Regions from separate parts of the Mesorhizobium sp. B3-2-1 genome, predicted to be linked through region 2. Evidence: predicted binding sites of a transcription regulator. Region 2 holds the regulator's gene; each other region holds the start of a gene.

Region 1 (3,204 bases), on a different contig from region 2:
GCGCCACCGGCTTGTCGGCCGCGTCGAAGGGGCCGCCCGCGATGTCGGTCGCGCCGGACACGTCGACGATGTTGATCTGGCGGTAGAGCGAAGCGTCACCCTTCTTCAGGCCCTGGCCGTTGCCGCTGTCGCGCGCCAGCATCAGGAAGGACGTGTCCGAAAGCGCCATGATCTCGCTCTGCGCGGCGACCTTGGTCTTGCCCTTGGCATCCCTAAACACCGGCAGCGGCACGACATATTCATGCGCGAGCTTCAGATGGGCGAGGTCGGAGGCATCGTAGACCAGCGCCCGGGTGTTCTGCCGCGTCGCTGGGGAATCGCCGCCGTCCTGCCTCGGCGCCGACTGCAGCACGGCGATCAGGAATTTGCCGTCCGGCGTCATCGCCATGCCTTCGAGGCCCTGGTTGTTCTGGCGGCCGGTGTCGGGATCCTTCGGATCAGGGTCGGCGGCACCCGGGCCGGGATTGTCGGAGGAGAAGTTCGGCGCTCCCTTGCGCATCGGCACAAGGGCCGCCGGCGGCTGGGTCGCCGACATCAGGCGGCCTTGCGCGGAGAACCTGTAGATGTTGGGGCCGTACTCGTCGGAGATGAACATCGAACCGTCGGGCAGCCGCGCGATGGCCTCGTTGTCGAGAGCGAGCTTGCCGTTGGTGGCGACGGGCAGCATCGGCATGTCGCCGGCCGCGGCGCGTACATCCGACAATGGATCGAGGCCGGTGGCATCGACGCCCTTGTCATCGGTGAGCAGTATCGTGTCGGCAAGCGTCGCCTTGACGCCCGTCTGCCCCTGGCCGGCGGCGGGAGCGGCGTCGGGCGCGACAGGCGTGAATTCGATGCCGACGGCGTTGAGGCGCGGGCGATAGTCGGTGGTGCCGCCGACGTTGTAGCCACGGTCGGGCAGGAGCCAGAGCGACCCCTTGTAGGTACCCGCTTCATGCGTCCAGCCTGATGTGTCGATCGCCATGCCGGAGGCGGAGCCAAAGGTCTCGCCGAACTTGTCGCGCTGGTCGGCCGGCATGCGGCCGACGCCGACCAGGCCCTTGTTGATGTAAGCCATGCCGTCGGCAAGCGCCGGGGTGAGGGCGGTGAACAAGGCCAGCGCGACGCCGAGCGAGGCGGTTCGGTGCAGGTGTTTCATGGACAATCCTCTTTGTGACGAAGCATGCCGGAGCGGCCGAAGGACAAAAACGGAAAGAGGTGCCGCCTCGACGGTGCCGTGCGTGCCTCCCCGAAAGCGATCTAAGGCGTGAACATGATGCTTGCGTGACAGTGCGCGATGCCGCTCCGCCAGCTTACTGGACACCTATGTCTAGTGCATATAGGGTGCCGGCTTCGAACTGACCGGGGAGAAGCCTTGAAGCCGCCGCGTCGGCTTCGTCACCTCGGGCGGATTTGGCTACACGATCGGCAAGGGCGTCGCGCTGGCGTTGGTGGACGACGATTTCGCCGGGGAGGGGACGGCGCTTTGCGTGCACATTGTCGGCGTCGAGCGGACTGCGCGGGTCATCGCGGCCTCGCCCTGTGATCCCCAGGGCAAGGCGATGCGGCAATGAGGAGGAACTTGCGATGATCGATGATGCGGCACGAGACAGCAGGCGCGAACGCCGGCGTGGACGCACGGGCGAGGCCGGCAGCGAATCAAACCGCAAGCCCAATTACCGGTCGCTGAAGAATCCATTCCTGCCGCAGCCGATCTTTTCCGACGACCAGGTGGCGTCGATCCACCACACGGCGCTGCGCGTGCTGGAAGAACTGGGCATCAAGGTGCTGTTGCCTGAGGCGCGCGAGGTGCTTGCCCGCGCCGGCGCGCTGGTCGATCCCGACACCGACATGGTGCGCATCGGCCGCGGCATGGTGGTGGCGGCCTTAGCCTCGGCACCGCGATCGATCCACGCCAAGGCAGGCGCGCGTGCTCGCGATCTGTCGCTCGAACTGGGCTCGATGACGTTCCTTGCGGGTTCCGGCGCACCCAACGTCACCGATCTCGACCGCGGCCGGCGGCCCGGAACGCTGGCCGCCTTCGAGGAGCTCATCAAGCTGGTGCAGCATTTCGATGTGTTGCACATGCTGGGGCCGTGCATCGAGCCGCAGGACATCGACAACCGCTTCCGCCACTATGCCGTCAATCGGGCGCAACTGACCCTGTCGGACAAATTCCCATTCGTGTTCGCGCGCGGCACGCCGCAGGTCGATGACAGTTTCGAGATGATCAGGCTGGCCCGCGGGCTGTCCGAAGACGAGTTCTGCTCGGGCGCGCATTGCTACACCGTCATCAACACCAACTCGCCGCGCCAGCTCGACATTCCGATGGCGCAAGGCATCATCGATTTCGCCAAGGCGGGCCAGGTCCTGATCATCACGCCGTTCTGCCTGGCCGGCGCGACGGCGCCGATCACGGTGGCCGGCGCCCTGACCTTGCAGCATGCCGAAGCGTTGGCCGGGCTGACGCTGGCGCAGATCGTTCGGCCGGGCGCGCCGGTGGTCTACGGTTCCTTCTCCTCCAATGTCGACATGAAATCCGGAGCACCCGCCTTCGGCACGCCGGAGCACGTCAAGGCCACACTGGGCGCCGGCCAGTTGGCGCGCTTCACCGGTCTGCCCTGGCGCTCGGGCGGTGGCAGCGCGGCCAACATTTCGGACGCGCAGGCCGCGCACGAGACGCAGTTCGCGCTGTGGGGCTCTGTGCTGTCGGGCGCCACGGTCTGCATCCATGCCGCCGGCTGGCTGGAAGGGGGCTTGAGCGTCTCGCTGGAAAAGCTGGTCACCGACATCGAGGCGCTGCAGACCGTCGCGGAGCTTTGTGCCGCGACCCCCGGCGACGACGACGCAATAGGCTTCGAGGCGATCGCCGAAGTGCAGCCGGGCGGCCACTTCTTCTCGGCCGGCCACACCATGGCGCGCTACCGCACCGCCTTCTACGAGCCGCTGGTCGCCGACTGGTCGAATTTCGGCAACTGGACGCAAAGCGGCTCGAAGAACGCGACCGAACGCGCCACCGGCATCTGGAAGCGCATCCTCGCCGATTTCGAGGCGCCGGCTGCGGCCGCCGCCACGTCAGGCGTGCTCGACGCGTTCATCGCGCGGCGCACGGAAGAGGGCGGTGCGGCGCCGGTGTCGTAAAGTAGCCTGCCTACTCGCCGTTCCAGAATTGTGGCCGCGATCCCGGAACCCGCGGCGCTTCCCACGCATTCATGGAAGCGGGCC
Region 2 (3,204 bases):
CCGTCGGGCTGCGGAAAGTCGACGCTGCTGCGCGTCTTCAACCGCATCTACGAACTATACCCCAAGCAGACCGCCGAGGGTCAGGTGCTGCTCGACGGCCAAAACGTTCTCGACCGCTCGCAGGATCTCAACCTGCTGCGCACCAAGATCGGCATGGTGTTCCAGAAGCCGACGCCGTTCCCGATGTCGATCTATGAGAACATCGCCTTCGGTGTCAGGCTCTACGAGAAGATCAGCAAGGCCGAGATGGACGGCCGTGTCGAACAGGCGCTGAAGCGCGCGGCACTGTGGACCGAGGTCAAGGACAAGCTGAACGCCAGCGGCCTCAGCCTGTCGGGCGGCCAGCAGCAGCGGCTTTGCATCGCCCGCACCGTGGCGGTCAAGCCGGAAGTCATCCTGCTCGACGAGCCGGCCTCGGCGCTCGACCCATTGTCGACCGCCAAGATCGAGGAACTGATCGACGAGTTGCAGGCCGACTACACGATTGTCATCGTCACCCACAACATGCAGCAGGCCGCGCGCGTCTCGAAGCAGACGGCTTTCATGTATCTGGGCGAACTGGTCGAATTCGACAAGACCGAGAAGATCTTCACGTCGCCTCGCGAGAAGCGCACGCAGGACTACATCACCGGCCGCTTCGGCTGATATCACGCATACGAGGACCAGGATCATGGCCGAACACACAGTCGCAGCCTTCGACGAGGATCTCGGACAGATCAGCAGGCTGATCAGCGACATGGGCGATCTCGCCGGCACGATGGTCGGCGGCGCCACCAAGGCGTTGCTGAATTCGGACAACGCGCTGGCACAGCGCGTCGTCTCCGACGACGCCATCATGGACGCGCGCCAGCGCGAACTCGACGACCGCGCCATCACCCTGATCGCCAAGCGCCAGCCGATGGCCGACGATCTGCGCCATGTCGTCGGCTCGATCCGCATGGCGGGCGATCTCGAGCGCATCGGCGACCTTGCCAAGAACATCGCCAAGCGCGTCGGCTCCGTCGGCCTCACCGCCACGCCGCGCGACCTGTCGCATTCGATCGACTCCATGGCGCAGCTGGTGCTGATCCAGGTGCAGGGCGTGGTCGAGGAATATGCGGCCGGCGATGCCGCCGCACTCGCCAAGCTCAGGAACGACGACGAACGCATCGACGTCAAATACACCTCGGTGTTCCGCGAACTCCTGACCTACATGATGGAGGATCCGCGCAACATCACGGCTTGCACGCATCTCTTGTTCTGCGCCAAGAACCTCGAACGCATCGGCGACCATGTGACCAACATCGCCGAGAATGCGTATTATGTGCTGACCGGCACGCAACTGCCCGCCAACCGTCCGAAGCAGGACGAGACGGCGATGTCGGTGCCGGCGGCTTGACGGCAGGGATGATCAATCGATGATCGCGCCACGCATCATGGTGGTGGAGGACGAGGAGCCGCTCGGCGTGCTCCTCCGCTACAATCTGGAATCGGAAGGTTACCAGGTCGAGGTGGTGACACGCGGCGACGAAGCCGAGATCCGCCTCCAGGAGAACGTGCCCGACCTCCTGGTGCTCGACTGGATGGTGCCGGCGATTTCCGGCATCGAGCTCTGTCGGCGCCTGCGAATGCGGCCCGAGACCGAGAGGCTGCCGATCATCATGCTGACGGCGCGCGGCGAGGAGAGCGACCGCGTGCGCGGCCTTTCGACCGGCGCCGACGATTATCTAGTCAAGCCGTTCTCGACGCCGGAATTCATGGCCCGGGTCAAGGCGCTGCTGCGCCGCGCCAAGCCGGAAGTGCTGTCCAGCGTGCTCAAGGTCGGCGACATCGTGCTCGACCGCGAATCGCACCGGGTCTATCGCAAGAAGAGTGAGATCCGGCTCGGACCGACCGAGTTCCGCCTGCTGGAATTCATGATGCGCCATCCCGGCCGCGTGTTCTCGCGCAGCCAGTTGCTCGACAATGTCTGGGGCGAGACGATCTATATCGACGAGCGCACCGTGGACGTGCATGTCGGACGGCTGCGCAAGGCGGTCAACAATGGCCGCATGCCCGACGTCATCCGCACCATCCGCGGCGCGGGCTACGCGATCAGGGAAGACTAGACGTCTGTCCCATCTCGGTGAGATCGGAATGGGGAGCGCCCACGTGTATGATTGTGCACCTTCCAGAGCAAAACAATCATGCATGCCGCGCCGATCACATGGAAGAAAAACAAATCCCGATGTCGAAGGAGATCGATTTCGAATGCTGGCCGCCGGCGGTGTGGGCGATCGCCTCGCGCAGTGCCGGCTCGATCAGGTCGAAGGCCGCCGCGCAGACGCCGACCATGGCGACGGGTGCGGGATCGATCAGCGCGAACAGGCTGCCAAGCCCGTATCCGAGCGCTTCGCCGGCCTTGCGGTAAAGAGATCGGGGGCTAGGGCGGTCTGCGGCGTAAACCTGCCTGAGGACTTATATCACGTGCCCCTTCCGCCGGCGTGACCTATAGCCGGCGCCGCGCGGCAAGACGCGCCTTCATCCGTGCCTTTGCCGATTCAGTGCCATCGTGGAAGGTGTCGAACCACTTGTCCCATGGCACTTCCAGCGTGCCGTAGTTCACCTCAAAGTAGCGATGATGAAGCTGGTGGTGGAAGGTGCCCAGGTCGACGCGCTTGCGCCCGGCCAGCCAGAGCCCTTCGAACCCGGTATGGGTGGTAATGGCGTAAAGGCCATAGAACATCAGGTGGCAGATAAGATGCACCGGGCTGGACGGAACAACGAAATGGACCAGCGCGGTTCCGAAATAGAAAATGTGTTCAACCGGGTGCATCGCAAGGCCCGACCACGGCCCCACATCAATATTGCGGTGATGCAGCGCGTGGATGCGGTAAAGGAGCTTCGTATGGAGCAGCCGGTGAATCCAGTAGAAGTAGAAACTCTCCCAGATCGGGATCAACAGGAAGAGGCCGACGAACCAGACCGGGTGGCCGGACCATGTTAGAGTCGGCGCATAGCCATTGGCCATCGCCCACCAGACCAGCGCCTCGTATGCCGACCAGATCGTTACGCCCGAAGCCAGCGACCAGAACACGTTGTCGGCCAGTTGGCTGTCGAAACTGAACGCGCGCCCCTTGCGCGGGTAGGGGCGCGGATCAAACTTCTTGTCGGTGCCCTGCAACTGGTGGCGGTGAAAAACAAGATGCAGCCCCTGCGCTACAACTACCGTCAGGCCGAAGTCTC
Region 3 (3,204 bases), on a different contig from region 2:
CACGGTCGAGACGCAAGGTTTTCCGAATGCCTGAAGGCTGGATTCGCCGTGACGCCCGGTCTATCTGAGGACAGATTGCTGAATTTCGGATGGCGCGATGAAAGATTATGAACACCCGTTCTTCCGCCCGCTTTGGCGGCGCATCGCCGTCGTCGCGGTCTGCCTGATCTGGTCGGTGATCGAATTCGCCACCGGCACGCCGTTCTGGGGCGTCATTGCCCTCGGTTTCGCCGGCTACGGCGCCTGGCAGTTTTTCTATCTCTACAAGCCGGTGGAGGAGGCGAAGGCGACGCCTGAGGAACCCAAGGGCGCCGTCGAACCCAAGGAATGATGGAAGAAGTTCCAGTGGATTGGATACGTGCGTAACGGATCGCATACCTTGGTGACTGGCCGAAACGCTCCTTGCCTCGTCATCCTAGGGCGGAGCAAGGAGCGCAGCGACGCGGCGCAGACCCTAGGATGACGAAGTTGGAAGGCGCCGGCCAATCCGAAGATTCGTGATGGCCCTTTCAAACGAGCGGCTTGGCTTCACGCCTGTAGCCGTCAAGCCAATGGGATAGGAGAGACAAAATGTCCAAACTGCTCGTCAAAGCCGACAAGGGCCATGGCCGCGTCGCTCATGTGACGCCGAAAAGCGCCGGCTGGACCTATGTCGGTTTCGACCTGCATCGGCTGAAGCCGGGCGAAAGCGCCTCTGGAAAGACGGACGACCGCGAGGTCTGCCTGGTGTTCGTGACTGGCAAGGGTACCGCCAAAGCCGGCGGCAAGGATCTCGGCCTGCTCGGCGAGCGCATGTCGACCTTCGAGGGCAAGCCGTGGTCCGTCTACGTGCCGCAGGGATCGGACTGGTCGGTGACGGCCGATACCGAGCTGGAACTTGGCGTCTGCTCGGCACCCGGTCTTGGCGGCGGCCTGCCGGTCCGGGTGATCGGACCGGACGATCTCGGCCAGGAGGTGCGCGGCAAGGGCACCAATACGCGCTATGTCACCAACATCCTGCCGGAGGGCCAGCCCGCCGACTCGCTGCTGGTGGTCGAGGTCATCACGCCCGGCGGCCACACGTCGAGCTACCCGCCGCACAAGCACGACCAGGACAACCTGCCCGCTGAATCCTATCTCGAGGAAACCTACTATCATCGCCTCAACCCGCCGCAGGGCTTTGCCTTCCAGCGTGTCTATACCGATGCCGATCAGGATGGCCATCGCGCGCTCGACGAAGCCATGGCGATCGAGGACGGCGACGTGGTGCTGGTGCCCAGGGGATATCACCCCTGCGCCGCCTGCCATGGTTATGACCTCTATTATCTCAATGTGATGGCCGGGCCGAAGCGGACGTGGAAATTCCACAATGCGCCCGAGCACGAATGGTTGATGAAGGCCTGAGCGTTCTGCGTTTCCGGCTGAACTTGTTGGTCCAGCTCGGAAAAATCGTCGGCTAACGACCCTGAGGGTCGATTTGCCTTCGAAAACCCTTCAAAGCTTCGTCAATCCGTCATGGAAATCACCTATGGCAACCTTCTGACGAGGACTTTCGATGCGTTATGCCATCTATTTCACTCCCAGGCAGGACGAGCCGCTGGCGCGAATTGCCGCCAACTGGCTGGGCCGCGACCCGTTTGGTGCCGCGACCAGGCCGGTTGAGGCCGTTGCCGACCTGGCGGCGGCGGAAGTGGCCTTCCACACCGCTTCGGCGCGCCGCTATGGCTTTCACGCCACGCTGAAAGCGCCTTTCCGCCTGGCTGCCGACGAGACCGAGGCTTCGCTGCGAGCGGCGCTCGATCATTTTGCCGAGGTGACGCCTGTCGTAACGATCCCGCGCCTGGTCGTCAGCCAGATCGACAGCTTCTTCGCGCTGGTGCCGGAAGGTCCGCTGCCTCCGCTCAACCGCTTCGCCGACGACGTCGTGCGCGATTTCGACCGGTTTCGCGCGCCGTTGAGCGAGGCCGAGATCGAGCGGCGCAGCCCGGATTCGCTGAAGCCGGCCGAGTTTCGCAATCTCTGCCAATGGGGTTACCCCTATGTCTTCGAAACCTTCCGCTTCCACATGACCCTGTCCGGCCGGGCCGGACCACAGGAAAGCCCTCGCCTGCGCACCGCGATCGACAGCCTTTTCGCCGATGTGTTGCGCCAGCCCGTGCTGGTGGATGCGCTGACATTGTTTGTCGAACCCGAACCCGGTGCGCCATTCATGGTGCTTTCCCAGCACGCGCTCGGACGCCGCCCGGCCCGGAAGATCGCCTGAACCAACCCGACCGCAAGAGCCAAGGACTAGCCTAAAATGACCACCGAAACTGTCCTTTCCAACGCCCGCATCGTACTTGCCGACGAGATCGTCGAAGGGTCGCTGGTGCTGCGCGACGGCTTTATCGCCGGCATCGATGCTGGCACTGGCCGCATCGGCGAGGACATGGGCGGCGACTTCATCATTCCAGGGCTGGTCGAACTCCACACCGATCATCTCGAGGGCCATTATGCGCCGCGGCCGAAAGTGCGCTGGAACCCGATCGCCGCGGTGCTTGCGCATGACGCGCAGGTCGCGACCGCCGGCATCACCACCGTGCTCGATGCCTTGCGCGTCGGCATGGACGAGGACGCCGACCTGACATTGGACGATATCCGCAAGCTGGCCGACGCGATCGAGGACAGCGTCGCGCAGGATCGTCTGCGGGCCGATCACTTCCTGCATCTTCGCTGTGAGGTCTCGGCGCCGGACTGCCTCAAGGCATTCGCCAATTTCGACGGCGACGAGCGGGTCAGGCTGGCATCGCTGATGGACCATGCGCCGGGCCAGCGCCAGTTCGTCAACCTTGAAACCTATGCCTACTACTATCAGCGCAAGCTGAAACTCTCGGATCGCGACTTCCAGAAATTCTGCGAGAAGCGGATGACCGAATCGGCGCAGAATTCGGGGCCGAACCGCGTCTTCATCGCCGCCGCCTGCCAGGAGCGCGGCATCGTGCTCGCCAGCCACGACGACGCCACGTCGGCCCATGTCGACGAGGCCATCGAGCAGGGCGTGCGGGTTGCCGAGTTCCCGACCACCGAGGAAGCGGCACGGGCCTCGAAGGCCGCCGGGCTCGGCGTGCTGATGGGGGCGCCCAATGTCATGCGCGGCGCCTCGCATTCGGGCAATGTTTCGGCCCGTACCTTGGCCAGCGACGGCCTGCTCGACATCCTGTCGTCTGACTACATCCCCTTCAGCCT
Region 4 (3,204 bases), on a different contig from region 2:
GTGGCGCCGTCGGTCTGCTTGGTGGTGAGGATCGGGGTAACCGCCTTCGGATCCTTGAGATAGACGCTGGCATAGCCGGAAGCGCCGAGTTCGGCGAAGTCGAGCGTGCCGCCGAGCAGGCCCTGGATGACGCCGTCATAGTCGGCGGCGGGGAACAGCGAAACTTTCTCGAAGCCGAACTCGGTCTTCAGATGATCGGCCAGGCACTGGTAGTTGCGCAGCCGGTCGGTTTCGTTTTCGCCACCGAGAATGCCGACGCGAAATTCCTTCATGTCGGCGGCGTGGGCCATGCTGGTGGCCATGGCGAGCACCGAAACGGCACCGAAAACCATCTTCCTGAACATTGATATCTCTCCTGTAAGTTCCGGCCCCGCGCCGGCAGCGTTCTTGATCTTGACAAGTGCCCTTGACGCGGGCGGACGATCCAGGCTGCTCGCTATGCCCGTAATGGGCTCAGTATCCCGGAAATGCGGGTTCGAGCGGTCCGGCGGATGCGGCGATCTTCTGCTTGAAGGCTACGCTGGTGGAGGTGATGACCTCCGATATCTCGCCGCCATTGCTGTCGGCGCCGTAGACAAGACGCACGGCTTCGCGGTCGAGCTCTTCGGGCGGTCCGTCGAAGACGACCTTGCCGGCGGCCATGCCGATGATGCGGTTGCAATAGGTACGGGCGGTATCGAGCGTATGCAGGTTGGTGACGACCGTGATGCCTTCGCGCAGATTGATGTCCTGCAGCGAATCCATCACCACCTTGGCGTTGAGCGGGTCGAGCGAGGCGATCGGCTCATCGGCGAGGATCACCCTGGGCTGCTGCATCATGGCGCGGGCGATGGCGACGCGCTGCTGCTGGCCGCCAGACAGTGTGCCGGCCGGCTGAAGTGCCGTGCGGGCGATGTCGAGCCGCTCGAGCGCGGCGACCGCTTCGGCGCACTCGGCGCGCGAGAACATGCCGAGAAGGTTGGACAGGGTCGAGCGGTGGTTCAGTTTGCCGAGCAGCACGTTGGTCAGCACGTCGAGGCGCGGCACCAGGTTGAACTGCTGGAAGATCATGGCGCAATCGCGCTGCCAGCGCCGCAAGGGCGAGCCGCGCAACTGGGAAACCTCCGCGCCGTCAAAAAAAATCGACCCTTGGCTGGGGTCGACAAGACGGTTGATCATGCGAAGAAGCGTCGATTTGCCGGCGCCCGAACGACCGATGACGCCAACCATCTGCCCCTGCGGGATCGAGATGTTGATGTCACTGACGGCGGTGTTCTTGCCAAATCGTCGGCTGACGCCGCGGATTTCGAGCGTGGCAGAGCTTGCTGACATGGGCTGGTTCCAGTCCGGTCCATATTGATTGTCAGGCTCTCGCCTAACGCAGCCACATGAACCTGCCGTGTCGCCGGCATGTCAGTTTTGTTACGCTCCACAGATACGACGGTCGGCGTCCTGCTGGCGATCAGCCAAGCACCAGCAATTCCTCGAAATGTTTCATGTCGCGGAATGCGCAGAAGGCGGGGGCCTTGATCTCGATCACCGGAGCCTGCCGCGCGAAAAGCGCCAGGCAATCGTCGAACAGTGCCTGCCATGCGGCAGCGCTGTCGTCGGCGAGACGCTGGATCTGGTAGGCGAAGGTGATGTGAAAGACGTAATTGTCGTGGTCGGGGTGCCGGTAGCCGAACGGCACAGTCAGAGCATCGCGCCATGCACGCATGATGCGCATGTCCTCGTCGGTCGCGCCGGCAACGGTGAGGCCGGTCGGCACGATCTCGAGCACCTTGATGTTGAACGGGCCGGCGCCCTCGAAACCCTTGAGGCGCTCCAGATAGAGCCGGGTCATGGCGTCGATGCTGGTGTCGAGCGGGACGTCCCGCGGCCAGTAAGGCAACCGGCGGCGATATTCGATGATGCCCTGGAACAGCGTCATGTGCAGGCTGGAGACCGGCGTGAAGGCGAGGCGATCGGCGTCCGGCATTGCCATCATCCGATTGCGTACAGTGAGCACCACCGCTTCGGATGGCGAGCCGCTGACCAGATGGCTGACGACGGTGTTGCCGGGCTCGAGGAGAAAGTTGCCCGACGCGTCGTAGCGCGTGCCGAGATGCGTCGGCGGCGACGGATTGGAGCCGGCAAAGAATCCGGCGAGCGAGGGCCTCACAGTTTCGAGCATGGCGATCTCCTTGGGAGATGGCGTCCTGTCCGAATCTTATGTCAGGGATATGAACAGGCTCGCTCTATGACGATGATGTGAGGGCTCTGTCTCTTTGCCTGACGCAACCGGTTCCCAGTTTTCCTGGAATTGCGCTATCCTTCGTATTTCTCCAGGAACGCCTCGGCCGACAAATCCCGAAAATCGTCGAGCGAAGCGCGTAGCCTGGCATGGTCCCAGTCCCACCAGGCCAGTGCCTGGTAGCGCTCGGCGGTGCGGCGGTCGAAGCGCTCGCGGATCGGCTTGGCCGGCACGCCGGCGACGATGGTGTAGGGCGCGACGTCCCTCGAGACGACCGCGCCAGCGCCAACCGCGGCACCATCACCGACGGTGACGCCGGGCAGGACGGTCGAGCCGTGGCCGAGCCAGGTGTCGTGGCCTATGGTGACGCGCTTGGCGCGACGCTGAGCGAAGAATTCGCTCTCATGCTCAGCGTCGTCCCAATAGTCCGACGCGCGGTAAGTGAAGTGGTGCAGCGTCGGCCGCCATGTCGGATGGTTGGTGGCGTTGAGGCGCACGGTGGCCGCGATGTTGGCGAATTTGCCGATCGTCGCACACCAGACGGCGCAGTCCTGCATCATGTAGGAATAATCGCCGAGCTCGCTTTCCGAAACCCGGCTGCGGTCGGCGATCTCGGTCCAGCGGCCGAGCGTCGAGTTGTGCACCTCCGCCGTCGGGTGGACCAGCGGCGTCTCCGACAATTTCCTGGTCATGCGGCGAGTTTTCCCGGAGCGAAGGCGGTGACGTCGATGATGCGGTCGGCCACCGCCTCGCGCACATCGTGGTCGTGGAAGATGCCGAGCAGGGCTACTCCGCTCGCTTTCTTGGCTGCGATGAGTTCGATCACCACGTCGCGGTTGGTCGCGTCGAGCGATGCGGTCGGCTCGTCGAGCAGCAGGATCGGATGTTCGGTGATGAAACCGCGCGCGATGTTGACGCGCTGCTGCTCGCCGCCGGAGAAGGTTGCCGGCGGCAGCATCCAGAGCTTTTCCGGCAGATTGAGCTGGGCCAGC

Evidence for each region. Region 2 encodes PhoB, which activates phosphate uptake and scavenging genes when phosphate is short. Its sites were predicted from a motif close to TGTCATNNANCTGTCAT; they were not measured.
Region 1: a site for PhoB is predicted at 1,253-1,269, ahead of FJW08_RS24430 (esterase-like activity of phytase family protein). Genes of this name have one in related genera too.
Region 3: a site for PhoB is predicted at 1,480-1,496, ahead of FJW08_RS22035 (DUF1045 domain-containing protein). Genes of this name have one in related genera too.
Region 4: a site for PhoB is predicted at 1,390-1,406, ahead of phnC (phosphonate ABC transporter ATP-binding protein). Genes of this name have one in related genera too.

Annotation. Positions count from the first base shown of each region.
Region 1 is NZ_VFTI01000027.1:42,018-45,221, reverse strand. Features, by position in the region: gene FJW08_RS24430 (esterase-like activity of phytase family protein) at 1-1,138, opposite strand, end outside; partial or broken gene FJW08_RS24425 (glycine cleavage T C-terminal barrel domain-containing protein) at 1,362-1,553, shown strand; gene FJW08_RS24420 (trimethylamine methyltransferase family protein) at 1,567-3,120, shown strand.
Region 2 is NZ_VFTI01000004.1:216,741-219,944, reverse strand. Features, by position in the region: gene pstB (phosphate ABC transporter ATP-binding protein PstB) at 1-645, shown strand, start outside; gene phoU (phosphate signaling complex protein PhoU) at 671-1,378, shown strand; gene phoB (phosphate regulon transcriptional regulator PhoB) at 1,398-2,087, shown strand; partial or broken gene FJW08_RS06155 (sugar kinase) at 2,209-2,388, opposite strand; gene FJW08_RS06150 (sterol desaturase family protein) at 2,468-3,204, opposite strand, start outside.
Region 3 is NZ_VFTI01000023.1:7,351-10,554, forward strand. Features, by position in the region: gene iolE (myo-inosose-2 dehydratase) at 1-34, shown strand, start outside; gene FJW08_RS22025 (DUF3329 domain-containing protein) at 98-331, shown strand; gene iolB (5-deoxy-glucuronate isomerase) at 571-1,383, shown strand; gene FJW08_RS22035 (DUF1045 domain-containing protein) at 1,535-2,242, shown strand; gene FJW08_RS22040 (alpha-D-ribose 1-methylphosphonate 5-triphosphate diphosphatase) at 2,279-3,204, shown strand, end outside.
Region 4 is NZ_VFTI01000015.1:104,555-107,758, reverse strand. Features, by position in the region: gene phnD (phosphonate ABC transporter substrate-binding protein) at 1-344, opposite strand, end outside; gene phnC (phosphonate ABC transporter ATP-binding protein) at 454-1,311, opposite strand; gene FJW08_RS17230 (DUF1868 domain-containing protein) at 1,442-2,152, opposite strand; gene FJW08_RS17225 (DapH/DapD/GlmU-related protein) at 2,287-2,904, opposite strand; gene phnL (phosphonate C-P lyase system protein PhnL) at 2,901-3,204, opposite strand, start outside.